DNA from 4 places in the Sphingobacterium sp. 1.A.5 genome. Region 1 is predicted to be linked to each of the others. Evidence: riboswitches for the same ligand, from Rfam matches in the RefSeq annotation. Region 1 holds a riboswitch; each other region holds the start of a gene.

The links. Region 1 has a riboswitch for S-adenosylmethionine ahead of metE (5-methyltetrahydropteroyltriglutamate--homocysteine S-methyltransferase). Riboswitches for the same ligand answer to the same signal wherever they lie in the genome.
Region 2: linked by a shared signal. The riboswitch ahead of CRT24_RS18745 (O-acetylhomoserine aminocarboxypropyltransferase/cysteine synthase family protein) and the one ahead of metE (5-methyltetrahydropteroyltriglutamate--homocysteine S-methyltransferase) in region 1 are both predicted to bind S-adenosylmethionine.
Region 3: linked by a shared signal. The riboswitch ahead of CRT24_RS20320 (5-oxoprolinase) and the one ahead of metE (5-methyltetrahydropteroyltriglutamate--homocysteine S-methyltransferase) in region 1 are both predicted to bind S-adenosylmethionine.
Region 4: linked by a shared signal. The riboswitch ahead of CRT24_RS07320 (methylenetetrahydrofolate reductase) and the one ahead of metE (5-methyltetrahydropteroyltriglutamate--homocysteine S-methyltransferase) in region 1 are both predicted to bind S-adenosylmethionine.

Annotation. Positions count from the first base shown of each region.
Region 1 covers NZ_PEBA01000009.1:1,267-9,244, reverse strand. The annotation lists gene fabF (beta-ketoacyl-ACP synthase II) at 1-16, opposite strand, end outside; gene CRT24_RS05875 (acyl carrier protein) at 44-280, opposite strand; gene CRT24_RS05870 (IPExxxVDY family protein) at 547-1,047, shown strand; gene pyk (pyruvate kinase) at 1,159-2,592, shown strand; gene CRT24_RS05860 (hypothetical protein) at 2,635-3,048, opposite strand; gene CRT24_RS05855 (sensor histidine kinase KdpD) at 3,175-5,046, shown strand; gene CRT24_RS05850 (response regulator transcription factor) at 5,066-5,755, shown strand; SAM riboswitch class I at 6,133-6,232, shown strand; gene metE (5-methyltetrahydropteroyltriglutamate--homocysteine S-methyltransferase) at 6,307-7,978, shown strand, end outside.
Region 2 covers NZ_PEBA01000064.1:182,977-190,954, forward strand. The annotation lists gene CRT24_RS18710 (aminoacetone oxidase family FAD-binding enzyme) at 1-172, shown strand, start outside; gene CRT24_RS18715 (hypothetical protein) at 263-667, opposite strand; RNA gene rnpB (RNase P RNA component class A) at 865-1,235, shown strand; gene CRT24_RS18725 (sigma-54 dependent transcriptional regulator) at 1,280-2,659, shown strand; gene CRT24_RS18730 (LPXTG cell wall anchor domain-containing protein) at 2,715-2,897, opposite strand; gene CRT24_RS18735 (homoserine dehydrogenase) at 3,130-4,311, opposite strand; gene metX (homoserine O-acetyltransferase) at 4,317-5,372, opposite strand; gene CRT24_RS18745 (O-acetylhomoserine aminocarboxypropyltransferase/cysteine synthase family protein) at 5,419-6,726, opposite strand; SAM riboswitch class I at 6,970-7,083, opposite strand; gene CRT24_RS18750 (hypothetical protein) at 7,264-7,695, opposite strand; gene dapA (4-hydroxy-tetrahydrodipicolinate synthase) at 7,788-7,978, opposite strand, start outside.
Region 3 covers NZ_PEBA01000066.1:126,667-134,644, forward strand. The annotation lists gene CRT24_RS20310 (DUF937 domain-containing protein) at 1-603, opposite strand, end outside; gene CRT24_RS20315 (DUF2891 domain-containing protein) at 670-1,773, shown strand; gene CRT24_RS20320 (5-oxoprolinase) at 1,958-2,215, opposite strand; SAM-I-IV-variant riboswitch at 2,279-2,373, opposite strand; gene rpoN (RNA polymerase factor sigma-54) at 2,418-3,881, opposite strand; gene CRT24_RS20330 (transglycosylase domain-containing protein) at 4,108-6,447, shown strand; gene CRT24_RS20335 (DPP IV N-terminal domain-containing protein) at 6,611-7,978, shown strand, end outside.
Region 4 covers NZ_PEBA01000012.1:61,297-69,274, forward strand. The annotation lists gene CRT24_RS07315 (protein O-mannosyl-transferase family) at 1-174, opposite strand, end outside; gene CRT24_RS07320 (methylenetetrahydrofolate reductase) at 318-1,274, opposite strand; SAM riboswitch class I at 1,322-1,421, opposite strand; gene rimM (ribosome maturation factor RimM) at 1,503-2,027, opposite strand; gene CRT24_RS07330 (30S ribosomal protein S16) at 2,170-2,706, opposite strand; gene CRT24_RS07335 (exodeoxyribonuclease V subunit beta) at 2,950-6,309, shown strand; gene CRT24_RS07340 (PD-(D/E)XK nuclease family protein) at 6,319-7,978, shown strand, end outside.

The DNA of each region.
Region 1 (7,978 bases):
CTCTCTTAAGCTCCATTTATGATGTTTGGCCTAATAAAATTAGTTAGTTAACGTTTTTTTCTAAGTAAGCGATTGCTTGACCTACAGTACTGATGTTTTCAGCTTGGTCATCAGGAATTGCAACGTTGAATTCTTTCTCGAATTCCATGATCAACTCAACTGTATCAAGTGAGTCTGCACCTAAATCATTCGTGAAAGAAGCCTCAGGTGTTACTTCATTTTCGTCCACACCTAACTTTTCTACGATAATTGCTTTTACTCTTGATGCGATATCTGACATGATTTTCTAGTTTAATTGTTTAATAAATCTGTGCAAAGAAAAAATAAATATTCCCAAAAATCAAATCTTTTTGACTTTTGGAATTAAATAAAGAACAAAGTTAGCCTAAATAAAGTTTTCAATACCTTATTAATTAACGTTATTCAATAATACTAAAACAAATAAAGTTTTACAAACTTAATGCATAATTAATGATATTTTTACGTAATCTTCAAACTTAAACAATCAAAAAACGTAATTTTGTATATCATTAAAATAAAATTGGCTTGAGCAAAATCACCTTTAAACTCGAAACTGACTTTGACCTTGAACTGGATTTTATCCTTATTGGGATTAGTTCTGTGCTCAGAGATTACAGACTCTGCCATTTCATCAATAAACATACAGGACTGCAGTTTGTCTATGGAAAGGAAGACTATCTCGACCATAATGGCAATACCAAGGAAAAGCCAAAGGACGAACTCGATTATCATATTATTTACGAATCAAAAAAAAATAAACCCTCCATTCAAAATCATTTTAATATTTTCAGATATCATAACCCAACCTTCGAATTTGAATTCTATTTGCTGAGCAATAGATCCGTCGAAGGGGCCGCTCTGATACCTGAAATAAGCAGTTTTGATTATTTTTTATTGGTTAAACACTATATTGACGACGAAGACTTAGATGCACTTTTGGAAAACATAAAGTCTATTCCAGAAGTATTGTTAGTAAAAGAAATAGATCCAACAATATTGAAATCTAAAGAAAATCTGATATTTTAGCGAATTATTTACATAGTGTATATATTACACATAAACCTAACCTTCGGCTTTAAGGGGAGAATAAAGCTGATAGAAACACGAAAAAGAATATAAATTTAAAATTTAATTTAAATGGATAAACTAAAAAAGCGGACCAAAATCGTAGCCACTCTTGGTCCGGCTTCTTCAAAAAAAGACGTTTTAACCCGTATGATCGCTAAAGGTGTCGATGTATGCCGCCTTAACTTTTCTCACGGATCACAAGATGACCACCTTAAGGTTATCAACACCATCAACGAAATCAACCAAGAACACCCTTTCAGTGTAGGTATTTTAGCGGATTTGCAAGGTCCGAAAATCCGTATTGGTAAAATGAAAGAAGGAGGAGCCATCCTTGTGAATGGCAGCACCGTTGAAATAACTACTCACGAACAAATAGGTGATGAAAACAAGATTTACATCACATATGAAAACTTCCCTAATGATGTAAAAGAAAATGAAATCATTCTTTTGGATGACGGAAAACTTCAATTACGCGTTCTTAAAACAAACCATTTAGACACGGTTACTTGTGAAGTTGTACACGGTGGTATTTTAACTTCTAGAAAAGGAGTTAATCTTCCTAACACAAAAGTTTCTATTCCTTCATTGACAGAAGAAGATTTAGACAATTTGAATTTTGCACTTGATCATGGTGCAGATTGGATTGCTATGTCTTTTGTTCGTTCTGCGGAGGACATCAAACAATGTAAAGAGATTATCAAGCAGAAAGGTTCTCATGCAAAAGTTATTGCAAAAATCGAGAAGCCTGAAGCTATTGACAATATCGACAGTATCATTGAAGCTACTGACGCTGTGATGGTTGCTCGCGGAGACTTAGGTGTTGAATTGCCGATGGAAGAAGTTCCAGGACTTCAAAAAATCATAGCACAAAAATGCCGTAACTTGTCGAAGCCTGTTATTATTGCTACTCAAATGCTTGAGAGCATGATCACTACCCCACGCCCAACACGTGCGGAGGTGAACGACGTAGCTAACTCAGTAATTGATGGTGCAGATGCAGTAATGCTTAGTGGTGAGACCTCAGTTGGTGAATTCCCTGAGATTGTTATTGAAACAATGGCTAAGGTTATCACACATGTTGAAGCAACTTCTTACCCATATTATGCCCAAAAAGAACAATTAGGCACAGTTCCAGTAACACGTATCCCTGATGCAATTTGTAGTTCATCCATCTTCTTGGCTGAAAAAACTCATGCGTCAGCGATTGCTGTAATGACATCTTCTGGATATACAGCAATGGAAATTTCTAGTTACCGTCCGGATGCTGATATTTACGTATTTACAGGTAATAAAACATTATTGCGCACACTTAGCTTATGCTGGGGTGTAAAAGCATTTATCTACGAAAAGTACGAGTCAACAGACGGTACTATCCAAGATGTAAACGGATTATTGAAAGAGCGTCATTTGGTTGAACCAGGACAAATTGTAATCAATACTTCTTCAACTCCATTACATGAAAAAGGTAGAACAAATACCATTCGTGTTTCGGAAGTAAAATAATACTCCATTAAAAAAGCCTCAATCACATGAGGCTTTTTTAATTTATTTATTTTTGGATTGATTTGACTTCTTAGGTTGAATCAACTTTATATTTTTTACTGTATCTACCTGCAGATTGAGATTATTTGAGTCCAATTTTTCCGTTCCTGGCATAATTACACTTTCCTTACCACTCAAATACTTTTCTCTAATCACGGTATCATCTTTCTGTTCCAATCCTTTTATCAAGTTATCTCCTTTTCCTTTATAGGCATTTGGAATTTCAACATTTATATTAGATGATTTATTTAAGGAATCCATTTTTGATTGAAACTTAGCAGCATTGTCCATTTTGTCAATTGGCTGAATTGGCGCTTGGAACAAGCTTTCCTTTTTCGGAATTTTTTCTGTAATTTGAGAAAAAGAAGGTATGCACCAACCCAACAGCAAAATAGCGATCGTTAATATGTGTTTCATAATTAGTTTATTTAGAGTATTTAATTTACCAAAACAAAGTCTATTTTGCTAAAAAAGCTAAAAAAGCGCTGTTAAATAGTGTTAAATGAGAAAATTAGCTGTTTTCCCTTATTATTTTTGTAACAAATGAAGAAAAGAAGTATTGCATTGATTATATGGCTGATGTCTATTGCTCTGATTGGAGTGATGGCTATGCAATATTACTTTGTGAGGGAATCCTTTATAAAAGAATCAAAGTTATTTGATGAGGAAGTCAAGGCTTCCTTATCTGCTGTAGCCAATAAGATCGAGCGCCAGGAAATCTATGATTTTGCTAGAGAGCAAGAGCGTCAGAATCAGGAGAAATTTAGAATTGATCAGGAACGCATACAAAAGAACGAAAAGATCCTTGCCCTTCAGGTTCAGTATCAGGACAGTATAAAAACCCTGCAAAGGATAGCCTTTCAGCATACCACTAATTTCAACAAACTTGAAACTAATCTAAACCAGCAATTCCCGGCGGTTTTTATCAACAACGAATTTTTTGAAACTTATCTTAGGAGGAAAGAATATAAGCACCTGGTCAGAATTACATTAGAACAAGGTCTTACAGCTGACAATACCATTGGTGAATTTACCAGAATAGATGCTATTAAGGTTATACCTCCGGTCAAGCCAAAGGACGACAGCACAAGATATATTATTCCTGTGTTTGCTCCACCTGCGACCAATGCTATTGCATATCAAATAAGGACATTACCGCCCAAGATTGATTACAGAACACTTGCCAAAATCGAAGCATTGGAGATTAAGCTTCACAACCTGAGGAACCAAAAACTAACGGATGCTGCAACATTGTTTGATACTATTGCGATTCTTGGGGGAAAGAAAAGTTCAGTGATTGCGGATGTAGCCATGGGCATGGAATTATCGAAAAGACCTTTGGCAGAGCGTATAAATGGAAAAAGAACGGTTGACCTTTTAATTCATGAACTGCATGAACGCGGCATTAAGTCGTCATTTGTCATGGAGATAAAAGATTTCAATAAAATACCCGTTTTTCAAGGTTTTTACCAATTTAACAATGAGCAATTAGAAGAGGTTAAAAATCCGCTGATCTATACTGCTAGGTTATTTCAAGGTGACCGCGGTAATGCACCAGGCGAATTAAGCATCCACTTTCCTAACAAGGGTGGTATTATTGCCGAAACGATGGGCTATTGGTTATTCCCTACTATCTTGGCTTTATTGGCACTCTTAATTGGCTGTTTCGCATACACCCTGAGTATCATATTTAAACAGAAAAAGATGTCTGAGATGAAGACAGACTTTATCAATAATATGACGCATGAATTCAAGACACCGGTTGCCACAATTATGATTGCCAGCGAATCACTTCGTGATCCTGAAATATCCTCTGATGGCAAAAGAGTCAATAAGCTTGCGAACATAATTTATGATGAAAATGTTCGATTGGGCTCTCATATTGAAAGGGTTTTGAACATAGCTAGGTTAGAGAAAGAAAACTTAAAGATCGAGCGCGTCAATGTTCATATCAATTCACTAGCAAATGCTGTTTTGGAAAGCATGCGGCTACAAATGGATAAGGCTGAAGGAACCTTAAACATTGATATTGCTGCTGATAATGATTTGGTTGTTGGAGATGAATTGCACTTGTCCAATGTGATGTTTAATTTGGTTGATAATGCGATTAAGTATTCCAAAGGAAAACCAGAAATCACTTTTAGGACTTTTAATAGAGGAAACAACATTGTAATCTCTGTTGCTGACAAAGGAATGGGGATGACCAAGGACCAACAAGAAAAGATCTTCGACCAATTCTACCGTATCCCAACAGGGAACATTCATAACGTGAAAGGATTTGGTTTAGGACTTAGTTATGTAAACGATATTGTCAAACGCTTGAACGGTAAAATCACCGTTAAGAGTGAAAAAGATAAAGGCACACAATTTGAAGTAACTCTTCCTTTGAAGAATGCATCCAAGGAAGTTGCATAATCATTAGATAAAGAAAAGTATGAATCAAAAGATATTATTAGCAGAAGATGATCCTAATTTGGGTGAATTACTAAAGGATTATCTAGAATTAAAAGGAAAATTTGACGTGGTACTTTGTACCGATGGTCAGGAAGGCATGGATGCTTTTCGCAAAGAGGAGTTTGATCTATGCATCTTGGATGTCATGATGCCCAAGAAAGATGGTTTTTCATTGGGGAAAGATATCCGCAAGATCAATCAAACGGTTCCAATTATCTATGCGACTGCCAAGGGAATGATGGAAGATAAAACTCAGGCCTTTGAATTGGGCGGAGATGATTATATCACAAAACCATTCCGTGTTGAGGAGTTATTGCTTCGCATCAATGCGCTTCTTAAAAGAGCTTCAAAAGATAAGGAGGAAGAAGTTTCTGATAAATTTGAAATCGGAGATTATTTCTTTGATTACACCAGTCAAATTATTTCATACAAGGGTCAGCAACAGAAGCTTTCCACGAAGGAAGCCGAATTATTGCGCTTACTTTGTTTAAAGAAAAATGATGTCTTGACTCGTGAGGAAGCCTTAATCAAGATTTGGCATGACGACAATTATTTTACCGGCCGTAGTATGGATGTTTTCTTGAGCAAGCTTAGAAAATACCTTAAGGAGGACCCTAATGTTGAAATAGTTAATGTCCACGGTAAAGGATATAAGTTGTTGGTGAGCTAATATTAGATATGGGATGTGAGATGTGAGACGTGAGATAGAAAGGCGGATATTGGGATTTAGATATGGGATGTGAGATATGAGATATGGGATATGGGAAATGAGATATTAAGGCGCATATTGGATGAAAGATGTGCTCGTATTAAATGGGTAACAAATGTTTTTGTGACCCATTTATTATTTGAATTCGGTTTTGCACAAATTTTATTTAAACCAATAACTAAATATTACGGTTAATATCTCAATACTCATATCTCACATCTCATATCTGATTCACTTTTTTTTTGCACGGTTAATATCTCAATACTCATATCTCACATCTCAAATCTGATTAACATCTTTTTTTTGCATATTAAAAATCTAATTCCTAACTTAGCCCCCGCTTATAGAGAAAGGCAGAGGGACTAGACCCGATGAAGCCTTAGCAACCTGTCCCTTGACAAGGTGCTACATTCTACCCCTGATTGGGAAAGATAAGCTGGTTACAGACATCCTTGGTAGCCTTCTCTTAGCAAAAAGATTTATTGAAATATATTTAATTTAGTAGAGAAAATATGCTATTAACAAACAATTTAGGTTACCCACGTGTGGGCGCATTCCGCGAGTTGAAGAAAGCTAATGAAGCTTACTGGGCGAAGAAGATTAGCGCGGAAGAATTATTGCAGGCTGGACTGAAAATCCGTGAAAGCAATTGGAAGACTCAAAAGGATGCTGGAATCGAGTTGATCCCATCTAATGACTTCGCATTCTATGATCAAGTTTTAGACTTGTCATTAACTGTAGGAGCTATCCCTGCTCGTTACAATTCCTTATTAAACAAAATCGATCGCCAATATAATCTTGATTTATATTTCGCGATGGCACGTGGTTTCCAAGAAGGTGGCGTAGATGTTACTGCTATGGAAATGACTAAGTGGTTTGATACTAACTATCACTATATCGTTCCTGAATTCGTAAAAAACCAAGAATTCAAACTTACTTCAGAGAAATTCTTAAGTGAATACAATGAAGCAAAACAATTGGGTATTGAAACAAAGCCTGTTTTAATTGGTCCAATTACTTACCTATTATTGGGTAAAGAAAAAGAAGCAGATTTCAACCGCATCGATCTTATCGACAAATTACTTCCTGTTTATGAAGAGATTTTAGGCAAGCTTGCTGATGCTGGGGCGAAATATGTTCAGATTGACGAGCCTTTCTTGGCTTTAGACATTGATGATGCTACCAAAGCTCTGTATGGCAAAGTATTTGAAAAATTAGCTGCTGCAGCCAAAGGCATCAAATTAATCGTTGCTACTTATTTCGAGGCATTAGGAAATAACGAGGATATCGCTGTTAATCTTCCTGTGCATGCTTTACACCTTGACTTAGTTCGTGGTGAAAACCAACTTGACACTATATTATCAAAAGTTCCTGCAAACTTAACTCTTTCATTAGGGGTTGTTGAAGGCCGTAATATTTGGAAAAATGATTACGAAAATTCATTGAAAAAAATCAAACAAGCAGTTGATGCGTTAGGAAAAGACCGTGTTTGGGTTGCTCCTTCTTCATCTTTATTGCATGTTCCTTTTGATTTGGACAATGAAAACAATGAAGAATCATTACCTGCAGAAGTTAAAAACTGGTTAGCATTTGCAAAACAAAAACTTTCTGAGGTTAAAGACCTTGCTGTATTGGCTGAAGGTGAAGTTGATGCTGAGACTCAGAAACGCTTTGAAGCAAACAAAGAAGCTGCTGAGAGCCGCCGTACTTCTCCATTGATTCACAAACCAGAAGTTAAAAACCGTGTAAGCAACATCACTGATGAAGATGCAAAACGTACTTCACCATTTGATGCTCGTAAAGCTGCACAACAAGCTAAATTCAATCTTCCTGGCTTTGCTACTACAACAATCGGTTCATTCCCACAAACAAAAGATGTACGTAAGTGGAGAGCTGACTTGAAAAAAGGAGCTATTTCTCAAGAGGAATACGACAAAGAAATTGCTGCTGAAACTGAAAGAACAATCAGATTACAAGAAGATTTGGACATCGATGTATTAGTTCACGGTGAATTCGAACGTAATGACATGGTTGAGTACTTCGGTGAGCAATTAGCAGGATATGCATTCACACAAAACGGTTGGGTTCAATCATACGGTTCTCGTTGTGTTAAACCTCCGATTATTTTTGGTGATGTGTACCGTCCAGAAGACATGACAGTACGTTGGTCAGCATATGCTCAGT
Region 2 (7,978 bases), on a different contig from region 1:
AGTCATGCGCGGTGGAATATCTACTGATGAGTTGAATCCAAGAACATTAGAAAGCAAGAAAGTTAATGGTCTTTATTTTGGAGGCGAAGCAGTAGATATTACTGGGTGGCTGGGTGGTTATAACTTTCAATGGGCATGGGCTGCCGGCTATGCAATCGCTCAAGACTTGTAGGCTGTCATACCAAATAAAATTGGCTGTATTGATAAGATACAGCCTGGTAATTATATTTGGATAAGAAGTAATTTTCTCTTTTTCTATCGGTTAAAATGTATGTTCTAGTTTTCCTTCTGTTTTGATGTCTTTGATATCAGCTCCTCCTTTTTTCACAGATTTTCCGTCCATTAAAATTTCAAATTCAAGTTTGGAAACTTTGTCAACTTTAGCTTTGATAGCTACTGTAGACTTTTTAGCTGGTTTTGATCTTTTTACTTTAATGGTCATTGGGAATTTTAAGTCTTTAGAGATTGTTGAATCTTGACCTTTATGACCAGATACCGTCAAAGAAGTGAATTTTAAATCTTTTACTTCTGGATTATTTTTAATTACATAGGTAATTTCAACTGGTTTAGGTTTAGGATCTGTTTTGTCGTCCTTTTTGCATGATGTAAATACTAGAGCAACTGCTGAGATAGCAAGTGCTGTTCTTAAAAATGTAGTTGTTTTCATTGATTTTGTTTTTAAAATTTTTAATAATGAGTTAATTCAATAATCCTTTTATATTGATTTTATCATATAACGGTATTATTTTTCATAATGCTACAGGTTTTAAAGAAAATATTATAATAAATTTTCATAATACTTTCGTTATTGTGAAGGTTTATTCATAGTCGATATCAATTGAATTTTTCGTAGTTTTGCACATTGAAGCAAACTGGTTCTATCGCTGCATTTTATATGGAGAGGAAAGTCCGGGCAACACAGGGCGATACGCTTCCTAACGGGAAGGCTGATTTTAGAGTCAGACAGCAAGTGCCACAGAGAATATACCGCCTTTCGGGGTAAGGGTGAAAACGTGAGGTAAGAGCTCACGGGCTTGTATGGTGACATACATTTCGGTAAACCTCGTATGTTGAAAGACCAAATAGGTTGCAAGACTAGAAAGCTGCCCGCTTTCTGCCTTCGGGCAATTGCAATGGGTAGGTTGATTGAGTTTGCATGTGAATGCAAATCTAGATAAATGATAGAAATTCTTATTTTAGAATACAGAACCCGGCTTATAAGGTTTGCTTCTTATTATTGTGAACATTTTCTATTGCCTATAAAACAAGTGTGTTAAATATGACAACAATTTTAATTATAGATGATGAGCGCCCGATCCGTAGCTCTTTAAGAGACATCTTAGAATATGAAGATTATAAAGTTCTAGATGTTGACAACGGCGAGGATGGCTTGAAGATTCTACAGAAAGAAAAAATCGACTTGGTATTGTGTGATATCAAGATGAATAAAATGGACGGTATGGAAGTACTGACCGCTGCAAAAGAATTTTCAGATATTCCATTCATCATGATATCTGGACATGGCACCATAGAAACAGCTGTCGAAGCTGCTCGCAAAGGTGCTTTTGACTTCCTTGAAAAACCTTTGGACCTGAATAGGTTATTAATTACAGTTAGAAATGCCCTAGAACGCGGATCTTTAGTAAAAGAAACAAAGGTCTTAAAACGCAAAATCTCAAAAACAAAAGAAATATTGGGTGATTCTTCAGGAATCAACTTGATTAAAGATACTATTGAGAAGGTTGCTCCAACGGAAGCGAGAGTTTTGATCACTGGTGCGAATGGTGCTGGTAAGGAACTCGTTGCAAGATGGTTGCATGAGAAATCAGGACGTTCAAGTTCTACTTTAGTTGAAGTGAACTGTGCTGCAATTCCATCTGAATTAATAGAATCAGAATTGTTCGGTCACGAAAAAGGATCCTTTACTTCTGCTGTCAAGCAACGCATCGGAAAATTCGAGCAAGCCAACAACGGTACCCTTTTCTTAGATGAAATCGGTGATATGAGCCTTTCTGCTCAAGCAAAGGTATTGAGAGCTCTACAGGAAAATAAAATTACTAGAGTAGGTGGGGAAAAGGAAATCGACGTAAACGTTCGTGTTATTGCCGCTACCAATAAAGACCTTTTGAAAGAAATTGAAGAAGGTAACTTCCGTATGGACTTGTACCACCGATTGAGTGTGATATTGATCCACGTGCCTTCTTTGGCTGATAGAAAGGATGATATTCCTACCTTAGCAAACGCTTTCTGTGAAGAGATCTGTGCTGAATATAGTATGCCTGTAAAAGCATTTACGCCAGACGCTATGAAAGCTCTTCAATCATTGCCTTGGACCGGTAATATCCGTGAGCTGAGAAACATGATTGAACGTTTGATCATTCTTTGCGATAAAAAGATTACTGAAGATGATGTTCTTAAATTTGCAAATCCAGGTGGACCTGCTCCTGTAGCTAATAATGGTACTGCAAATAATGGAAATGGATTTGATATGGAACAATTCACTTCATTCCAAGACTTTAAGGACTTTTCTGAATGTGAATTTATCAAATACAAATTAGAAAGAAATAATTGGAACGTTTCAAAGACAGCCGATGACCTCGATATACAACGAAGCCACCTGTACAGTAAAATTGAAAAGTTTGGACTCAAAAGAGATTAAATAATAAAGGCCTGATTCAATCAGGCCTTTTCTTTTGTTAAGTATTTTTTCGTAATTAATCGTTAAACTTTCTTTTTTGACGGCTATATAACATATAAAAAGCAACAGTCAAAACAATTATTCCGATAATAATATACGGTAATGCAGATCCCTCACCAGTGCTAGCGTTGGTCCTGTCCTCTGCGAACAAGCCAATAGATACTGCATTTAGTAATACTAACACATTCCACTTTCTCATGATTAATTAGATTTTTAAGTTTATTTATTAATGTCTGAATAATATAAAGCAAAAACCATGACAAAGCAAATGTATTAACAATTATTTAACCTATTAAATGCCAATCCTTCATTTTGTAATACAAATGTTACCATTAGTGGTTCTAAATAGGAAATTGAAAATCTTATTTGAAAAAAAAAGTGCTAATCTAAACTCAGATTAACACTTTTATACACAAATAATTTAATTATAATTATAGAATCTCAGCAAGGAAGTTCCCTTGTTGATGAATGATTCCCCTTTTGGCAATAATTTCTTGAAGATTAATCGTGCCGATTACATACTTATGGTCATTACTATAAAATCTTTCTGAAATATTTTCGAATTCAATATTTTCCAATACATCTTCATCTTCATATCTTAAATAAACTTTTAAAGTATAATCCGTTGAATAGGTAACTTGCTGTGCTTCCAAGTGTTTTTTGTACTCATATTTATAGTCATACCTTAAAGCTGCAATATCAGAAAGCACGGCTGATCCCGTTGGATGGCCACCAGCACCTTTCCCATAGAAAAACTGTTCGTCAGCAAATGCAGCTTTTACTAATACGCCATTGTATTCATTCTCGACATTCTGTAATATGTTATCTTTTGAAATGAATTTTGGGAGGACATATAATACTACTTGGTTATTTGCGATTTCTTTAGCTAATGGAATTAACTTGATTTTATAATTTTTCTCTCTAGCATATCTTATATCTGCATCACCCAAAGTATCAATTCCTAAGTTTAGGATTTCATCGGGATTGATATAAATACCATAGGCATGAGAGGCTACGATGGCTAATTTAAATTTTGGATCATAACCACCTACATCGAGAGTAGGATCAGTTTCTGCAAAACCTAATTCCTGTGCTTTTTTCAAAGCTGAGTCATAACTTTGGTTCTCATTAAATATCTTGGAAAGAATGTAATTTGAAGAACCGTTAAAGATCCCACTTACTGAATGTAATAATTCATTATCGTAATACTCTTCTAAGTTTCTGATGATAGGAATACTACCACAAACTGCTCCTTCATATAAAAGAGAGGTGCCATGTTGGTTTTGTATTTCTGTCAATTCTTCCAAATGGGTTGCGATCATTTTTTTATTTGCTGAAACAACATTTTTGCCAGTTGTCAGCGCTCTTTTAGTGATTTCAAAAGCAGCATCAGCATCATCAATTAATTCAACTACCGTATTGATTTCTGGATCATCCAAGATAGCATTTGCATCAGTAGTAAATAATTCCGCAGGCAATGTTCTTTTTTTGTCTGCATTTTTGATTACAAATTTCTTTATTTCTAAGTTTAGGTTTTTAGTTTTTATGATATCGTATAAACCTTGTCCCACCACACCAAATCCGAACATCCCGATGGTAAGTTTCTTACTCATTATTATTAAATTAAATTAAGTTGATTTTCTGCTTTTGTATTATTTTTCTCAAGGAAATTACCGATTACTTGAGTCAGTGTTTTTGTTTCGATTAAAAATCCGTCATGGCCAAAGAATGAATGTAATTCATAATATTCGGCATTAGGGATGTTTTTGGCGATAAATTCTTGTTCCGACGGTGGAAACAGCACATCCGAAGGAATTCCAATGATAAGCGTATTTACACCTTCAATGCTGTTAAGGACTTGTTCGACCTGACCTCTTCCGCGACCTAAGTGATGGCTATCCATTGCTTTGGTGAGATACCAATAAGAAAATGCATTGAACCTATTGACAAGCTTATCTCCTTGGTATGATTGATAAGACGATGCTTTATATGCATCCGTTTTATCATGGTCAGATTCTACTTGGGTAGTACCATACGCATTATAGGTCCTATAAGAGAGTAGGGCCATACTTCTGGCGGCTTTTAATCCTTTGAGTCCTGCATCAGGTTTTTTCTCAAAGAATGACGAGTCAGCTTCAATTGCAAGCCTTTGGCTCTCATTAAAAGCAATACCCCATGGCGAAAAGAAAGCATTTGTGCCAATTGCAATTAGGTTATGGATTTTGATTGTTTTTGAAACTGTCCATTCCAATGCTTGCTGTCCTCCTAAGGAGCCTCCTATTAAGGTATTGATCTCGTTGATTCCTAGGTGATTCGCTAAAAGTTGATGAGCATGCACGATATCACGAATTGTAAATTGAGGAAAATCCGAATAATAAGGCAAATTAGTCTCTGGGTTTGTCGATAGGGGATTCGTAGTCCCATAATGCGATCCCAAAACATTTGCACAAACTATATAATAGTCTTTATCATTGAATAATTCGTTTTCACCAAATAATCCAGGCCACCAATCAAACACATCCGAATTAGCAGTCAAAGCATGGCAAACCCATATCACATTGGATTTGTCTTCATTCAGGGTTCCATAAGTATGAAACGCAATTTGAAGATTCGCCAGTTTTTTTCCGCTTTCTAATTCGAAATCTTGGTTATATCCGAAAGTTCTTAAACTCATTCTAATAAATTATCTTCCTCCATTAAAATCAAATAAGGCCCCCACCTTATTTGATTTTGTCAAATGCTTGTGCTAAATCCGCTTTTATATCTTCAATGTGTTCAATACCTACCGAGAGCCTTAATTGACCTGGTGCTACACCTGCTTTTTTCTGATCTTCAGCGCTCAACTGTTGGTGAGTAGTTGCTGCTGGATGGATAATCAATGACTTAGCATCTCCAACATTTGCCAAATGGCTGATCAATTCTAATGCATCAATAAATTCATTGGCTTTTTCCACGCCACCTTTAATGGTAAATGAAAGCACCGCTCCATATCCATTTTTCAGATATTTCTGTGCGTTTTGATGGTATGGGTGGTTTTTTAAACCTGGATAGCTTACATGCTCTACTTGTGGATGCGCATCTAACCATTGAGCTATCTCTAGCGTGTTGTCAACGTGACGTTGCACACGTAATGATAATGTTTCTAATCCTTGAACTAACAAGAAAGAATTGAAAGGGGATAGGGCAGGGCCAAAATCTCTTAATCCTTCAACTCTTGCACGGATAGCAAATTGAATGTTGCCAAATGGGCCACCTTCGCCAAATACATCTGAAAACACCAAACCATGGTATCCTTCCGATGGTTCCGAAAATTGCTTGAATTTTCCATTGCCCCAATTATAATTACCGCCATCAATGATTACGCCACCAATACTTGTTCCATGGCCGCCAATCCATTTAGTTGCTGATTCTACAACCACATTTGCGCCATGCTCTAAAGGCTTGAACAAATAACCGCCAGCACCGAAGGTATTGTCAACGATCAATGGAAGGTCATGCTTCTTAGCTACTGAAGCTATGCGTTCGAAATCTGGAATATTATAGCTTGGATTGCCGATAGTTTCTACATAGATGGCTTTTGTTTTGTCATCGATCAAAGCTTCGATCTTATCTGCATCAGTATCTTCAGCAAATCTTGCTTCGATACCCAATCTTTTAAAGGAAACTTTGAATTGATTATAAGTACCACCATAAAGGTTGGAACCAGAAACAAAATTCTCACCTGCTTCCAGGATGTTTGTCAAAGCGATAAATTGTGCTGCTTGACCTGAAGCTACAGCAACTGCTGCTACGCCGCCTTCTAATGCTGCTATACGTTTTTCGAAAACATCAGTAGTAGGATTCATGATCCTAGTATAGATATTACCGAATTGTTTCAATGCAAAAAGGTTGGCTCCATGTTCTGCGTTTTCGAATACATAAGAAGAAGTTTGATATATAGGCAATGCTCTGGAACCAGTAGTAGGATCTACTTCTTGCCCTGCATGTACTTGTAAAGTTTCAAATTTTAGGTTTTTATTATCTGCCATTTTTATATTTTTTTAATCATGTTAGTAAAATGAAATTATTAAATCCTTTGAGTTCTATGATTTGGTCGTCAATTGGTATGGACAATTCTATTCAATAAGAATAATTCTGCCATAGGACGACTATCGCATTCGAGAAATACAAATACAGTTGATGGATTTAATCTTAATAGAAGAATCTGTTGTCGGTTTTCCGACAAGATACAATAATTCTGATTTTGAAAATTCTGAAGTCATAGTCTATTTTATTTATATGCTCCTGAGCTTTATTGCTTCGGACAGGAATTGGCACCTTTTCAATACTTATTGAAGGTTGCCAGTGGGTCATTGAGCCAGTCTCTCGCCACTTCTTTATAAATCAAGACCATCTTTTTTAGAGAGGTAATGATTAGTGTACCACTATCGAAGTACTCCGCAAATATAGGCTACGGAAATTAATTTTGCAATTTTTTTAGAAAAAAGAAGACCTCAAATCTTGTTAGCCTATTCACATACAATGATTTGAGGTCCCAAATATTTTGTTATTTCAATACCAGTTTTTTAAAAAGTGTTGTTCTTAGCATCATGCATTTGGATTATTTTATCCACTACATAACGCGTGTTTCCACGCCAAGGTAGCACACCATGGTACTCTTTATAATGAAGATCAAAAGCCTTACCACTATTTAACTCCAATACTTTAAATACAGAATCGCTCTCGATAGAAAATTCAAATTCATTGCTTGAAATTCCAGTCCCCGTATTTTGACTGCGGATACCTTCTTGAATCAATTTTCCTTCATAGGTCTTAAAGACATTTCCTTTTTTTACTGCATAATTTAAAGTTCCCGATTTAACTCCCTCGCCAAAAACAAAGTAGTACTTGAAATAAACAAATACTGCGAAGGCCAAGAAGATAATGAGCAGAAACCAGCTGATGAACTTTTTAAAGCCTGAACCCCTTTTGCTGGGTTGTTGGGTAGTTGTTTCCATTATTTTGTTAATTCAGTTTTTCTATAGATACAATAAGAATACCTAAAAATAAGAAAGGTTGGCCAAACTACATGGCCAACCTATTATTTTTTTTATCCTAGTAGCTGCATCTCTGCATCTATTGCTTCTTTCGTTTTCGAACTGACCGGTACCAACGGTAACCTTACATTGTCCTTTCCAATTCCTTTTTTCTCGAGAATATATTTCACTCCTGCAGGATTTCCTTCAATAAAACAAAGGTCTATCATGCTTAATAATTCCAAATGAATAGCTCTCGCCTCTT
Region 3 (7,978 bases), on a different contig from region 1:
AAGACCACCAGAGATATTCGGTTGTGAAGAATTTGTAGGAGCTTGGTCATTTGCTTGAGATCCACCTCCCAGTACACTACCAATTAGGTCTCCAATTCCACCACCCGAAGAGCCTGCATTCGATGATCCACCACCTAAGATATTTCCTAATAAGTCGCCTAAACCGCCTCCAGATCCTGACTCTCCTTGAGATTGTTTTTGCTTGTTCAAATAAGCCATTACCAATGGAGCCAACAAGGCAAGGATTCCGCCAATTTTACCTACACTGATTCCTGATTTTTCAGATAGAGATTCTTTTACATTATCAGTGTTTTTACCAAAGATATTGTTCACCATTTGATCCTCATCTTCTGTTGGACCTTGGTTAAACAGTCCGGCTAGGTTTTCCAAGATGCCACCAGAACCTTTGGTGTCAATAGCTTGTTGAATGCCTTGAGCCCTTTCAGGACTTTTTTGTGCATTATAATTTAATGCAGACATCATTAATGGAATTGCGGCAGAAACTACCCACTGAGTTTGGTTTTTATCAATCCCCAATTTTTCTGATATACCTTCAGTAGCTTGCGATCCGATGCTGCCTGAAATTAAGTCACTAATGTTCATTTTGTAGAATGTTTTAGTTTATAAATGTTATTTTTAGAACTCAAATATATTGCCAAAATTTTCTGTATGAATAAATTATGTTTAAACATTTTTATAGTTGTAGCGTTGTTGCTCGCAGGATGTAAAAGTGGAGATAAAACCAATGAAAAGATTACTGTTGAGGAAATTAAGTTGGACGAAAATTTATCTAAGATTATTTTCTCCATGCCGACTCATTGTATCGAAGTGGAGTATCCAAATAAACTTGGTCAGGTATTAGGGTCGGATGCTGACCTGAAAAGTCCAAAAAGTTTAAGGCCAATTTTTTATGGCTGTTTTGACTGGCATTCCTCAGTCCATGGTTACTGGTCGATCGTAAAATTGATGAAGCAGTTTCCAGGTCTGGACGCTGACGGAAAGGTAAGAGCGGCATTGAATCAGCATATTACGCCAGAGAATGTAGCTGTGGAATTAGCCTTTTTCAATGATAAAAATAATTTGAGCTTTGAAAGGACCTATGGTTGGGCTTGGTTGTTTAAATTACAGGAAGAATTGTCTACTTGGGAGGATGCGGATGCCAAAAGATGGAAATCCTCACTTCAACCACTGGTCGATCTGTTGGTTACTCGCTATAAAGAATATCTTCCAAAGTTGGTCTACCCGATCCGTGCAGGACAGCATGATAATTCAGCCTTCAGTCTTTCGTTATCCTTGGATTATGCCAATACAGTAGGCGATGATTCTTTTAAACAAGCATTAAAGGAAAATTCTATTCGATTGTTCAAGGATGACAAGAATTGTAATCTAGCTTATGAACCTAGTGGATACGACTTTTTATCACCTTGTTTGGAAGAAGCATATTTGATGAGCAAAGTTTTGGATAAATCAGAATACATTACGTGGTTGAAATCTTTTATGCCTGATTTATTCAATGATGAATTTAAATTAGAACCTGCAATAGTGAAAGATAGGAGTGATGGTAAGTTAGTCCACTTGGATGGGTTAAATTATAGTAGAGCGGCTTGTCTTTTTGGGATTTCGAAAATGGACCCTGCATTGGAGCACTTGAAAAAAGATGCTGTTGAACATTTCAATTTCTCCATTGGAAATTTAAGCGCAAAAGATGATTATATGGGAAGTCATTGGCTTGGGACTTTTGCTTTGTATGCTTTAGGGAGATATGAGATGTGAGATGTGAGATGTGAGACTTTAGACATAAGACATAAGACAACAGACAAAAAAACATACTACAATATGCTTAAGACTATTGAGCCTTAGACTGCTAAAACGAAGACAATAGACAATAGGCTATAGACATTTGTGGCGTCATACCATTTTTTATGTCTAATGTCTATTGTCTAATGTCTATTTCTACCTATTCCGGAATGAGTCTATTTTCTGATAATCTGACTGGTACTCGTTGTATTTGAGTAAATCCATCTTCGGTGCTGATTATTGCGGAGAGATCAATTCCTCGTTTAGATAGGGTGCTCAACAAAGCAGTTCTGAAAGCTGTTTTATTTTTGCCCCAGTTTGATCTAACCAAGTCATTGTTTAGAATTACCAATTCATTGGTGCTGTAGTGGTGAAATTGTTCCACTAGGTGTTGTTGTAAGGGTTTTGTGTTGGACATACAATTAATGTTTAAAGGGTTTAACCATAATTGCATTCAGAGGAGTCTATTTTAAGACCTTGCAATATTCTTTTATTTTGGCTTGCCGCCCGTATCGATTTACCACCGCGGTGTCTTTCACTCGGTTGGTATTGCTCGTGCAATTCTGAATACTCTACAAACTTAGTAGATTATATTTTAATATGCAAGTGAAAATAAAATTTTATAATTCTTTTCTTAAACGTGCTACCGGTATGTTCATTGCTTCACGGTATTTAGCAACAGTACGCCTTGCGATTGAATAACCTTTTTCCTTCAGGATTTCGGTTAATTTCTCATCTGCTAAAGGTTTTCTCTTGTCTTCATTAGCAATACACTCTTCAAGGATCTTTTTCACTTCTTTGTTAGAAACTTCTTCCCCAGATTCTGTCTGAATAGCTTCTGAGAAGAATGATTTTAATAAGAAAGTTCCGAATTCTGTTTGCACATATTTAGAGTTGGCAACACGGGATACAGTTGAAATATCCATTTCGATCTTGTCGGCTATATCCTTTAAGATCATTGGTTTAAGCATTCTGTCGTCGCCAGTTAGGAAGTAGTCATATTGATATTCCATGATAGCATTCATGGTTTTCAAAAGAGTCTGTTGTCTTTGTTTAATAGCATCGATAAACCATTTTGCGGAATCAAGTTTCTGTTTAACGAACTGAACTGCTTCACGCATTTTTTTGTCGTTTTTTTCAGCTTTTTCGTAATGCTCAAACATTTCTTGATAGGACCTTGAAACCCTTAGTTCAGGGGCGTTTCTGCCATTTAATGTCAAGTGAAGGACACCATCATTATTGGAGATATGGAAGTCAGGGATAATCTGCAATTGTTTTCCTGCAGCTGCACCTGAATCACCTGGCTTAGGATTCAATTTCAGGATTTCATTGACGATTTCTTTCAGCTCCTCAGAGTTTACACCTAATTGCTTTTCGATTTTATCGTAATGTTTCTTCGTGAATTCATCAAGGTAATTTTCCACGACCATCATTGCTTGTTGGATAATCGGGTTTGTGAGATCTTTCTTTCTTAACTGGATTGCCAAGCATTCCTGAAGATTCCTTGCTCCAATGCCGGCAGGGTCAAATGATTGAACAATCTTGAGCATTTCTTCGACGTCTTCTTCTTCCACAATTACATTTTGTGAAAACGCAAGGTCGTCGATCAAAGATAGGATAGGTCTCCTTAAGTAACCATCGTCATCAAGAGAACCGATTATTTGTTGACCAACTATATAATCTTTATCAGATAGTGCTAGTAGGTCAAGTTGATTTTGTAGATTTTCGTAGAAGGAATCTTGTACTGCGATTGGGATTTCCTTTTTTCCGTCTTCATCATCATGGTCATATCCACCGCCATAGTCTTTGTAATCATCTTCTTGGATATATTCATCAACACTGAATTCATCTTCATAGCTGTTTTCTTCCATGTTGAAGTCATCATCCGGATCTTTATCGGGGTATTCTTCTACAGGGTCGTTCATGTTAGTCAAACTACCGTCCTCCAGCGCAGGGTTTTCTTCTAATTCTTCTTTTATGCGGGCGTCCAATGAAACTGTTGGCACCTGTAGCAATTTGATGAATTGAATTTGTTGCGGTGAAAGTTTTTGTAATAGTTTTTGCTGTAAAGTTTGTTTTAACATGTCCCCAATAATAAATCACGTAAAAATAGGTAAATATATTTAATAAGGTAAAGTTTATGGTAACAAAAACTGTTTTAGGTACAGTTTTTGCTATTATAATTGTCGGATAAACAGCCTAGTTAAAAACCAAAAAACTCATTTGTTAAAATTCGTTAATTTTCTGGTAAAGCTTCCTTTTTAGGCGAATTGATGTAATTTTTTCCAAAGTTTTGTTCATATTTACCGTATGTTTAAACGTGTTCGGAACAAATTTTTGCGCATCGCACTGATTGTTATTTACTTTGTTATTTTATTTACGTGCGCAGTTCAAATTAACTTTCTAGGCTTGTTCGGTTCTTCACCGACAAAAAAAGAAATTTTATTACCCGAACTAAATGTTTCTTCTGAACTATATACTGCAGATTCTGTATTGATCGCTAGATATTACAAACAGGATCGGGATCCAGTTCCATTTGACAGTATTTCTCCCAATATTATAAATGCTTTGATTGCAACCGAGGATGTTCGCTTTATGAAGCATCACGGAGTTGATTTCTTGGGTTTGTTTGGTGGTATTTTTTCAACCTTAAGTGGAAGTGACCGTGGCGCCAGTACTATAACTCAGCAACTTGCAAAAAATCTATACAGAACAAGGTATCAAGATTCCCAAGGTTTATTGGGTAAAATCCCAGGGATAGGTTTGATCGTCACAAAATATAAAGAGTGGATGACCGCTTTTAAATTGGAAAGCAAATATAGCAAGGAAGAAATATTGACAATGTATCTTAATACGGTTTCCTTTAGTAACAATGCTTACGGGATCAAATCGGCATCCGTTCGTTATTTTGACAAATACCCGAGTGATATAACGGTTAATGAGGCTGCTGTTTTAGTGGGTATGCTCAAAGGTACTACTTTATACAATCCAATCAGAAACCCTAAAAATGCCCTCCAACGAAGAAATGTTGTTTTGGGTCAAATGGCAAAAGAAGGTTATTTGAAACAAGAGGAAGTTGCGAAGTTGAGCAAAGATTCACTAGGTCTTGATTTGAATAATCAAGAAGTGCGAAATTCCAATGATTCATATTTAAGGAATGCCGTTGAAAAATGGTTGGAAGACTGGGCAAAAGAAAATGAGGTTGATATCTACACCAGCGGATTGAAAATATATACTACGATTGATTCAAGAATGCAAAAAATTGCTGAGGATGTCGTAGCTGTAAAAATGAAGGAGCTTCAGCAAAGATTAGATAATGTTTGGGGGAATGATTTGCCTTGGAGAGACAAAGAAGGGAATGTAGTACCAAATTTTTTGGAAGATCATGCCAAGAAATTACCAATCTATGCCTCCTTAATGAAAAAATATAAAGATGAGGCTAAGGTTTTTGAGGAGCTGAATAAGAAGAAGGACATGGAAGTTTTTACATGGGAAGGAATGGAAAAGGTAAATTATTCTACCATGGATTCCTTGAAACATTACTTGACTATGTTGAATACAGGAATGATGGCCATGGATCCATACAATGGAGATATCAAGGTTTGGATTGGCGGAATCAACCACAACTATTACAAATTTGATCACGTGAACCAAGCGAAGCGCCAAGCTGGATCTACATTTAAACCATTTGCCTATGCTGCTGCATTGGAGTCTGGTATGACCCCATGTGATAAATTTGAAGATAAACCTGTTAAGATTGAGTTCATCAACAACAAGGGTGAGCACGAAATATGGGAGCCTAAGAATGCGGATTGGTCATTTTCTCACAGTGAGCTGTCGCTAAGACATGCCATGGCTCGTTCATTGAATACTGTTACCGCTCAAATAACTGAGAAGGTTGGTTGGGATAAAGTAGTAGAAATGGCTCATTTATGTGGTATTGACAGTAAGTTGGAATCAGTTCCTTCTGTTGGATTAGGTTCAAATGATGTTTCGGTCTTTGAGATGGTGCGTGGGTACAGTACATTTATGAATGAAGGTAAGCGGACTGAACCGGTTTTGGTTTCTAGGATTGAGGATAAAGACGGCAAAGTGATTGCTGAATTCAAGACCTCAACTAAACAAGCTATTACACCAGAGAATGCTTGGTTAATGGGATACATGTTGAGAGGCACTATTGAAGAATCAGGTGGTACTTCTCAAGCGTTGTGGGAATGGGATCTGTTTAAGGATGAAAACCAAATTGGTGGTAAAACTGGTACATCATCAGATTATGTGGATGGTTGGTACATGGGTGTTACCAAGGATTTAGTTGCTGGAGTTTGGGTTGGTTGTGATGAGCAGAGTATTCATTTTAAAAGTTCTGCTACGGGAGAAGGTTCGAAAACTGCATTGCCTATTTATGCGTTATTTATGGAAGAACTCTATAAGCATCCTGAACTAGGTGTTACATTGGGTAAATTTCCGGAAGCCAAGGTAGAGGTTACTAAGAAATATAACTGCCCAGGACCAAGAATCCGCGTTCGTCAGGATAGTAGTTCGGATGAAGGTCTAAATCCAGATGCTGAGATGCCAAACATAGTTTTGCCAGATTTATTGAACCGAGGAGAATCTAATCAACAACAAGAGGAACAAGAGGAAACGAATTAGCCCTTTTAATTGAATTGATTTTATTATTTTTATTGACTAATAATTAGTTATGAGATTTAACCGTCAACTCTTTGCAAGAATATTTAGTTTAAGCCTTGTATTCACCATTTTGTGGACCTTGTTTCCGAATCAATCGGAAGCGCAGTATTTTGGTCAAAATAAAATGAGGTACAAGAAATTGGACTTCAAGGTGTATGATACGCCGCATTTTAACATCTATTATTATTTGCAAAACGATTCAATGATGAATTGGTTTGCTAAGGAAACAGAGGTGTGGTATGAATTGCACCAGCAAGTTTTCCAGGACACTTTCTTGAGGAAGAACCCTATAATTTTATACAATAACCATCCTGAATTCCAGCAGACTACGGCTATTTCCGGTGAGATAAGTGTTGGGACAGGTGGTGTTACCGAGGCTTTTAAGCAACGGGTAGTGATGCCGATCATGCAGATCAATCAACAAACTAGGCACGTACTTGGCCACGAATTGGTGCATGCATTCCAATATAGGGTATTGATCGAGGGAGGTGATTCTACTCGATTAGAGAATATTGCAAACCTGCCATTATGGATGGTTGAGGGGATGGCGGAATATTTTTCAATTGGTAAAAAAGATGCATTCACATCGATGTGGATGCGTGATTCATATGCTCGAAATGATCTGCCAAGCTTAAGGCAGATGACGGAGCAATCCAACAAATATTTTCCATATCGCTATGGTCAGGCATTTTGGTCATATGTAGGTTCTACATATGGCGATACGGTGATTATGCCTTTGTTTATTGAAACGGCAAAATACGGGTATGAGACAGCAATACGAAGAGTGTTTGGCTATGATGCACAAACGATGGGAACTCTATGGAAAAATAGCATGGAGAACTCCTACAGAAATCTCGGAAAAGATACGACTTCCAATCCTATCGGTAAATTATTGTTGTCGACCAAGAATGCGGGCAGGATGAATGTTTCGCCGGCAATCTCTCCAGACGGTAAATATGTGGTTTTTCTATCGGAGATGGATTTGTTCAGTATAGATCTGTTTTTGGCAGATGCGGAAACGGGAAAGGTTGTTCGGAAATTGGGTAGTCGACTCACCAACAAAGATATTGATGAATTCAGTTTTATAGAGTCTGCCGGTACATTTTCTCCCGACAGCAAGAAGTTTGCATTTTCGGTCTTCAGTGAGGGTAAGAATAAATTGATGATTGTTGACATTGAAACAGGTAGAACCCTGTCAGTGGAGGCAATGGGAGATATTACTGAATTTACAAATATTACCTGGGCTCCAAATGGTAGTTTGGTAGCATTCTCAGGTCTTAAAAATGGACGAAGTGATATCTACACTTATGATTTAGAATCGAAGAACCTTAGTCAATTGACAGATGATAAATATTCGGACTTTCAACCAAGTTTTTCGAGAGATGGTAAGTTTATTGTTTTCAGTACAGACAGAATGTCTTTGGAGTCATCGAGCAGAAGTGTTGATATTCCAATGGGCTTAGCGGTAGTTGATGTTGCGACAAAACAAATC
Region 4 (7,978 bases), on a different contig from region 1:
CATTAGAAATAAAGGTGCACCAGGTTGGTGAACAACTTCTAGATTTTTACTTGCTGCAATAAATTCACCAGTATCCCACCAGCTCACTGATCTTTCTACAGTAAAAGAATATACTAGAAGGGCAATGAATCCACAAAGCCATCCAAGATAATTGTTGATTTTATTATAGTTCATAATACATGGTTAGTTATCAAATAAATTTAAGAAAGTATATCTATAAGAATCTCACCTTAACAATATTTAACAGCGGTAAAAAAAACAGGCGAATGATTTCTCATTCGCCTATTTGTATATTATTTATAATAATGGATTATATCCTATACTAATTTCTCTACGATTTTTTTGGTTGGCCCTGGGTTACTCATGGTGTAGAAATGCAGGACTGGAACTCCAAAATCAATTAATTCTTTACATTGTTGTACTAGCCATTCTTCTCCAACTTGTCTTACATCAGCATTTGTTTTGCAGGATTCGACTGCATCGCTTAAATCTTCGGGAATATCTAGGTGGAATATCCGAGGTAGTGTTATAAGTTGTTTTTTTGTTGTCAATGGTTTTAATCCGGGAATAATAGGCACATGTATATCATTCTCGCGGCATTTCGTTACGAACTCTTTATATTTCTCTACATTGAAAAACATCTGAGTTACGATAAACTCTGCTCCCATTTCTACTTTTTTCTTCAACCATTTAAAGTCAGTATTGAAGTTTGGGGATTCGAAGTGTTTTTCTGGGTAGCCAGCGACACCTATACAGAAGTTTGTTTTTTCGGAGCTTCCTATATCTTCATGCAGATATGATCCTTCATTCATATCCACTACTTGTCTTAGGAGGTCTGTAGCATAAGCATGTCCTCCAGGTGTTGGGATAAAATCTGCATCACCTTTTCTAGCATCTCCTCTTAGTACCAATACGTTGTCAATACCTAAGAAATTCAAGTCAATGAGAGCATTTTCGGTTTCTTCTTTAGTGAAACCACCACAAATCAAATGAGGTACTGCATCGACTTTATATTTACTCATGATTGCGGCGCAGATTGCTACTGTTCCTGGACGTTTTCTATAGGATACCCTTTCCAACAATCCATTAGCGTGCTGTTTGTAGAGGTAATCTTCGCGATGGTAGGTCACGTCGATAAAGGGAGGTTTGAATTCCATAAGTTCGTCCATTGTTTGAAAGATACTTTGAATTCCCTGTCCTTTTGCAGGCGGTAACAGCTCAAAAGAATATAACGTCTTGCCTTTCGCGTTTTTGATATGATCTACGATTTTCATAAAAATATATTAAGGCTTAGAGAGAACACAGCGGATCCTGATTCTTTGGCTTATCTTTCCCTAATCGGGGTAGAATGTAGCACCTTGACTGGTGTCAGGTTGCTAAGGCTTCAGCGGGTCTATTCCCTCTGCCTTTCTCTATAAGCGAGGGCTAATATCGTTATTAGCAACTTAATCTCAAAATGTTATGCAAAAAAAGAAGGGAATTCGCATGAATTCCCTTCTTTTTTATTCCAAATACATATCTATCAATCCTTCAGGTAACTTGAGGACGATTATTTTTTCTTCAGGATCTATACCCACAATAAAATCTTCATTTAGTGGGAACATAGCATCTCTACCATCAATATCCACTGTTGCTATAAATTGTTGGGGCATTTCTTGTACATGAGTTATTTCTCCCAGTTCTCCTTCGCCTTCTTCAATTGCTATAAATCCGACTAAATCATGGTATGTAAAATCATCAGGATCACGTTCGGGCATTTTGTCATTTGGCAGATATACGCTTTTTCTTAATAAAGGTTGGGCTTTATCGATATGGTCAATATCTTCAAAATTGACATAGGCAGTGCTATTATTCTGCAGTTTAATTTTATCTACGAAGAAAGGGACTAATTTTTTATCTATTTCCAAGAACACCATTTCCAAATCCAAGTCCATGTAATTATCGAACTCGAAGAACATTTGGACTTCTCCTTTCAACCCTCTGGTTTTGCTAATATATCCTATATAAAAACACTGATCCTTAGTCATACTTTAAAATTAATTTGCAAAAATACGAATTATTAATAGGTATTATTTAATGTTCCTAATTTATCCTTTTTCTGGAGTTTGTATTTATAAAAAAAGCCGATCTAAGATTAGACCGGCATTTTCAAATACTTTAGAGTAAGGATTAACCTTCAGTTTCTTCAGTGTTTTCTGCAGCATCAGCAGCTTCTTCTGCTTCTTCTGTAGCTGTTTCTTCAGCAACAGGGGCATTTTTAGCAGCGATAGCGGCAGCTTTTTCTTCTTTTTTCTTAGCTTCAGCAGCTAGAGCAGCTTTTTTAGCATCATCTTTAGATTTTGCCAAGCCTGATTTTTTGCCTTCGATTTGTGCATCTTTTCCTTCAGTCCAAGCTGCGAAAAGCTCTTCAGCTTTAGCTTCATCAAAAGCACCTTTTTTCACACCACCTTGTAAGTGTTTTTTGTACAATACACCTTTGTAAGAAAGGATAGCGCGAACAGTGTCAGTAGGTTGAGCACCTTTGTTCATCCAGTCCAATGATTTCTCGAAATCCAAGATAATTGTTGCTGGGTTAGTGTTAGGGTTATAAGAACCTAAACGCTCAATGAACTTACCATCACGTGGTGAACGTGCGTCTGCTACTACTACATGGTAAAAAGGTTTTCCTTTTTTACCGTGTCTTTGCAATCTGATTTTAGTTGCCATGTTTTAATTTTATTTATGTATTCAACATATCCCCCGTGCTACATGCAGGAGGGGACGCAAAGATACAAAAAATAGTATTTAGAACAAAGTATTTAGTATTTAGACATTTATAATGTTTTACAAAGTGATTAAGCAACGAATTTATCAACTACTTTATAGCCAATTCACATTCTAAATACTAAATACTTACTACTTAATTCTAAAATTTTCCGATATTCAAGCTCTTCTAATTATTGTCGTTTTATGCAAAGAATTGCTCCATTAAAAATTGTAAAGGCCTCTGCTGGATCTGGGAAAACCTTCAGTTTAACGGTTCATTATTTGACTTTATTGTTATCTAAGGAAAGTAGCTATAGGGAAATTTTGGCAGTAACTTTTACAAACAAGGCTACTGCTGAGATGAAACATCGGATTATGACAGTTCTTCACGGCTTGGCGACAGGTGCTGATAGTGATGAAATTGAACAATATAGATCTCAATTACAACAGGTTGGGTCATGGGATAGGATTACAATTCAAGAGAAAGCAAATAGGGTTTACCGCCGAATCCTTCATGACTACAGTCATTTTTCAGTAAGTACTATTGATGGATTCTCTCAAAAGGTAATTTGGAGTTTTACATACGAGCTGAATTTAGATTCTGGCTATGCCATAGAAATGAACACCAATAAAGTGAAAAGAGATTTGACAGTGATGTTAAATCAGTTATTGGATGAGCGACCAGAGTTGTTGGAATGGATCATCAGCTATGCAGAGCAAAAAATCAGCAACAATGAAAATTGGAACTACCGTCAACAATTAATGGGGTTGGCTGGTTTAATCTTTTCGGAGAATTTTCAGGAGTTTGACAGCTTTATGATTTCTTCTGACACGAATAAGATTTTCAATCTTTTGAATAAAGAAATAGAGGATAAAACGAATTCATTTTTAGAAGCACTTTCCCAAAGTTTAGAAACATATAAATCTGTTTATCAAAGTTTAGGGGTTGATGAAACAGAGATGAAAGGAAAATCCAGAAATAAGTTTGTATCAACTAGCAAGTTGAATATCGATGTTCGAAAAATATCGATTTCTGATATACAGAGTAAGGTTTTCGACAAGTTTTCTGAATTGGCTGATAATGAAGATGCCTTCACAGATTCCAATAAAGTCGTTCGTTATGAATATATATCAGGTATAAAACCGGCATTGGATGCCATATTAACCCTTCAACAACATTTTGCCAGCTATATTGGTTACCAGTCGGTGCATACGAATCTGTATTTTTTGAGATTACTTAAGGAGATGAGCGATTTGTTGAGTTTATGGAGGAAGGAAAATTCTGCTCAATTGATATCGGATGCACAGATTTTATTGAATAAACTAGGTTTAGATGAGCATGCTGATCCAACTTTTATCTGGGAAAAGATAGGTAATAGGTATAATTATTTTTTATTTGACGAGTTTCAGGACACTTCCAGAATTCAATGGAAAAATTACAGTCCGTTATTATTAAATGCCCTTTCTGTAGCTACAGGAAAAATAAGTGAGCATTTGGTTGTAGGAGATGTAAAGCAGAGCATTTATCGTTGGAGAAATGGAGATTGGCGTATTCTCTTGCAGCAAATCGATCAACAGGTTTCAAACCATTTTCATTTATCAGAGCATAATGTCGTTGATTTTATTGAGAACGGCACATTAGACACCAACTATAGGAGTCTTCCAAATATAATCAAGCTTAACAATTATTTGTTTGATAAGATACCCAAATTGATGCAGGCGGTTCTTAATGAAAAGGTAGCGGAAGGGTTATCTGAGGAAGGTTTAGTCTGGTGGAATTCATTAGGCAATAACAATTTATTGATTAAAGCTTATGAAAATAGCGAACAACTGATTCCTATATCCAAAACCGACCCCGAAAAACCTCAGGGCAGTATCGAAATCAATTTTTTGCCGGTTACAAGTGGTCGTTCAAGAAATAACCAAGTCATTGAGGAATCTGTTAGGGATCTATGTACAAAAATTGGAGAATGGATTTCAAGTGGGAAATACAAACCTTCTGATATAGGTATTTTGGTTCGCAGCAATGCTCAAGCGAAACTTATTATCCAGGAACTGATGCGTTATAAAAATGAGGAAGGTCTCAGTTTTGAGGTTATCTCGGGTGATGCGTTGAGCCTTATTTCCAATAATGCGATTAATCTTATTCTTGAGACTTTAAGAGCTTTGGTTTTTCAGTCGGACAAGCATGTTATCCATCATGCTAACATGGCGTATCTATATCAATTATCGCATGGGAAATCAAAATTTGAACAGAGCAATTGGTTAAAATTTAAAGGGAATAATTTACAGGACCTTTCTGAAGTACTTCCCATTGAATTGATTGAATCTTGGTCAGCATTGCAAAAAATGCCTTTGGTCCATTTGGTTGAAAAATTGATTGAATTATATCATCTTGGGGATGAAGGAAGTATCCACCTTCCATATTTATTAGCCTTCAAAGATTTAGTTACAGCTTTTTCTACGTTGGGTGAAAGAGGAATTATTCAATTTTTGGAATATTGGGATGAGGATGGTGAAAGAGCAGTTTTACCTTCAAATGGCAAGATAAACGCGATTGAGGTTACGACGATTCACAAATCAAAGGGATTAGCTTATGAGGTCGTTATGATTCCTTTTTCTTCTTGGAAGCTTGATGGATTAATAAACGGTGATTTTTGGATCGATGTATTGGAAAGCCCTTTTTCAGATCTCGGAAAAATACCTGTCAAATACACTCAATCTCTAGGAAGGTCTATTTTTTATAAGCAATATTATGAGGAGATGCTATTCAATTATATGGATGCATTAAACACCTTCTATGTAGCAACAACGAGGGCAAAGAGCCACTTATATATTACTGCTCCCCAATTTAAAGATGAGGTAGATAAAAAGACTGGAGAAATTTTGGGTTCAGAAATTAAGAATGAATTTATAAGTGACATATTAATTCAAGTATTATCCGAACCTGGATCAGTATTCCGTTTAGATAACAATTCATTAAATATTCTTGACGATAACATTAAGAAAGAAGAACATATCAAAACGGATATTACTTCCAAGATAGAGCTTAAAAATTATCCGCAATCTTTGGCTTTAGAAACAGCTTTAGAAAAATCCACCAAGCGTAATATAAACAACATATTGATGTTGGAAAAGGCTGCACAATATGGTGTTTTAGCACATGAGATAGTTTCCTTAGTTGAGAATGAAGATGAGATTTTATTTTATGTCAATCAATTTATAGAAGAAGGGATCTTAGGATTAGATGAAAAGGATTCTCTCTTAGGGGAGATTAAACAAATTTGGCATCATCCGCTCATCCATGAATGGCTTACTGGAGATTATAAAGTTTGGAATGAATCCAGTATTATTTTGGAAGACGGTAGTACTCAAAGACCGGACAAAGTTTTTACGAATGATAAGGAGACCATCGTCCTTGACTTCAAATTTACACAGGGCGATTATATTAATCACAAAACGCAGGTAGGAAGGTATATGAACGCATTAAAAAATGTTGGTTATCATAACATTAAGGGATATCTATATTATGCTAAATCCAAGGAATTGGTTGAGGTGAAATAAAAATAAATCATGGAGAAAGCATTTTTAAGACTAGTAGCGGAAGACATTCAAGCAAAATTTGGCAAGGATATTTCAGATATTGCCATTGTATTCAATAATAAAAGGCCTATTACCTACCTTAAGAAACACCTTGTTGATGTTTTTGGTCAGGCTATCTGGTCGCCACAATTTTTTACGATTCAGGAATTTTTTGCTTTATCTTCCAAGAAGGTTCAAGCAACTCAATTGACTCAGTTTTTTTATCTTTTTGAATTACACAATGATCTTTTGGAAAAGGAAGGAAAAGAGCCAGAGACTTTGGAGGAATTCTATCCTATTGCAGAGATTATATTGAGTGATTTTGGTCAATTGGATTATGATTTGGTTCCTATTGATCAAATTTACATGGAATTATTCGATACTACCGAAATCGATATTACATTCCAACATTTTACAGAAGAGCAACAGGTTTTCATTAAGCAGTTTTGGAAATCCTTCAGTATGAAAGGACATACTGCTGTTCAACAAAGATTTTTGGCATTGTGGAAGAGATTACCGATTCTTTACAAATCGTTCAAGGAGAAGCTAAAAACTGAAAATCAAACTAATTTCCCAACTTTATATAGAGATTTAGCAGAGGGAAGAGGAGAAAACCAAGGATTTATAAACCAGTTTAAGAAGGTCATTTTTGTTGGATTCAATGCATTAAACAAAGCTGAAGCAGGACTTTTTAAGCAATGGCAAGAGGAAGATAAGGCGATATTTTATTTTGATGTTGATGCTCATTATTTAGATGACAAAATTCAAGAAGCGGGTCTTTTTCTTCGTCGGAATTTATTTCAAACTGGCTTGGTAAATGCATTGGGTGAAGCTCCAAACATCATAGGCAATAGGGATATCGATGTTAATCTATACCAAACCTCGGGCAAGAATAGTGAGGCTAAACTGCTTCATGATATACTTTTAAATACTGGTGGAATAGACTTTAAAAATGAAACAGCTGCCATTTTACTTGCAGATGAAAGTTTGTTAGTTCCATTGCTCCAGAGTTTACCACAAATGGATATTAATATCACTACTGGATATCCTTTGATCCAATCTCCGATATATGGATTATTTGACCTTTGGTGTGAAGTTCAACTCTATATTTCACATCAAAAGAAAGAGAAACTCCCCTATCAGTTGTTGGAAACTTTTTTAAGTCATCCGCTGACAAAGATTTCAAAAAAACAGAAACAGCAAATTCAAAAGGAATCCTCCGAGAAACAATTGTTTGAAGTTTCCATTGCTGAAATTGATGTTAGTAGTTCTGTTTTACCAAATTTTTTCAAGCCTATTAAAAACTCTGCGGAACTAATTCCTACAATGGTCAGAATGATTGACGATTTAGTGCAAAGCATTTCTCTTGAAGGCACAACAAAAGTCATTGAGTCTAATTTATTGATTGAAACTAAGAAAGTGTTGAACCAATTACATTTAGGTTTTGACAAACTTGGTCATCTTAGTATTTCTTTCCAAATAGGTTTGATCAAAAAAGCTTTAGCTCCAATCAATTCTGCCATTGAGGGAGATCAATTATATGGTTTGCAGATTATGGGTCTATTAGAGAGTAGATGTTTAAATTTCGATCATGTTTATGTTTTAGGAGCGAATGAGGGAATATTGCCTAAGACATCTAGCGCAGCAACAT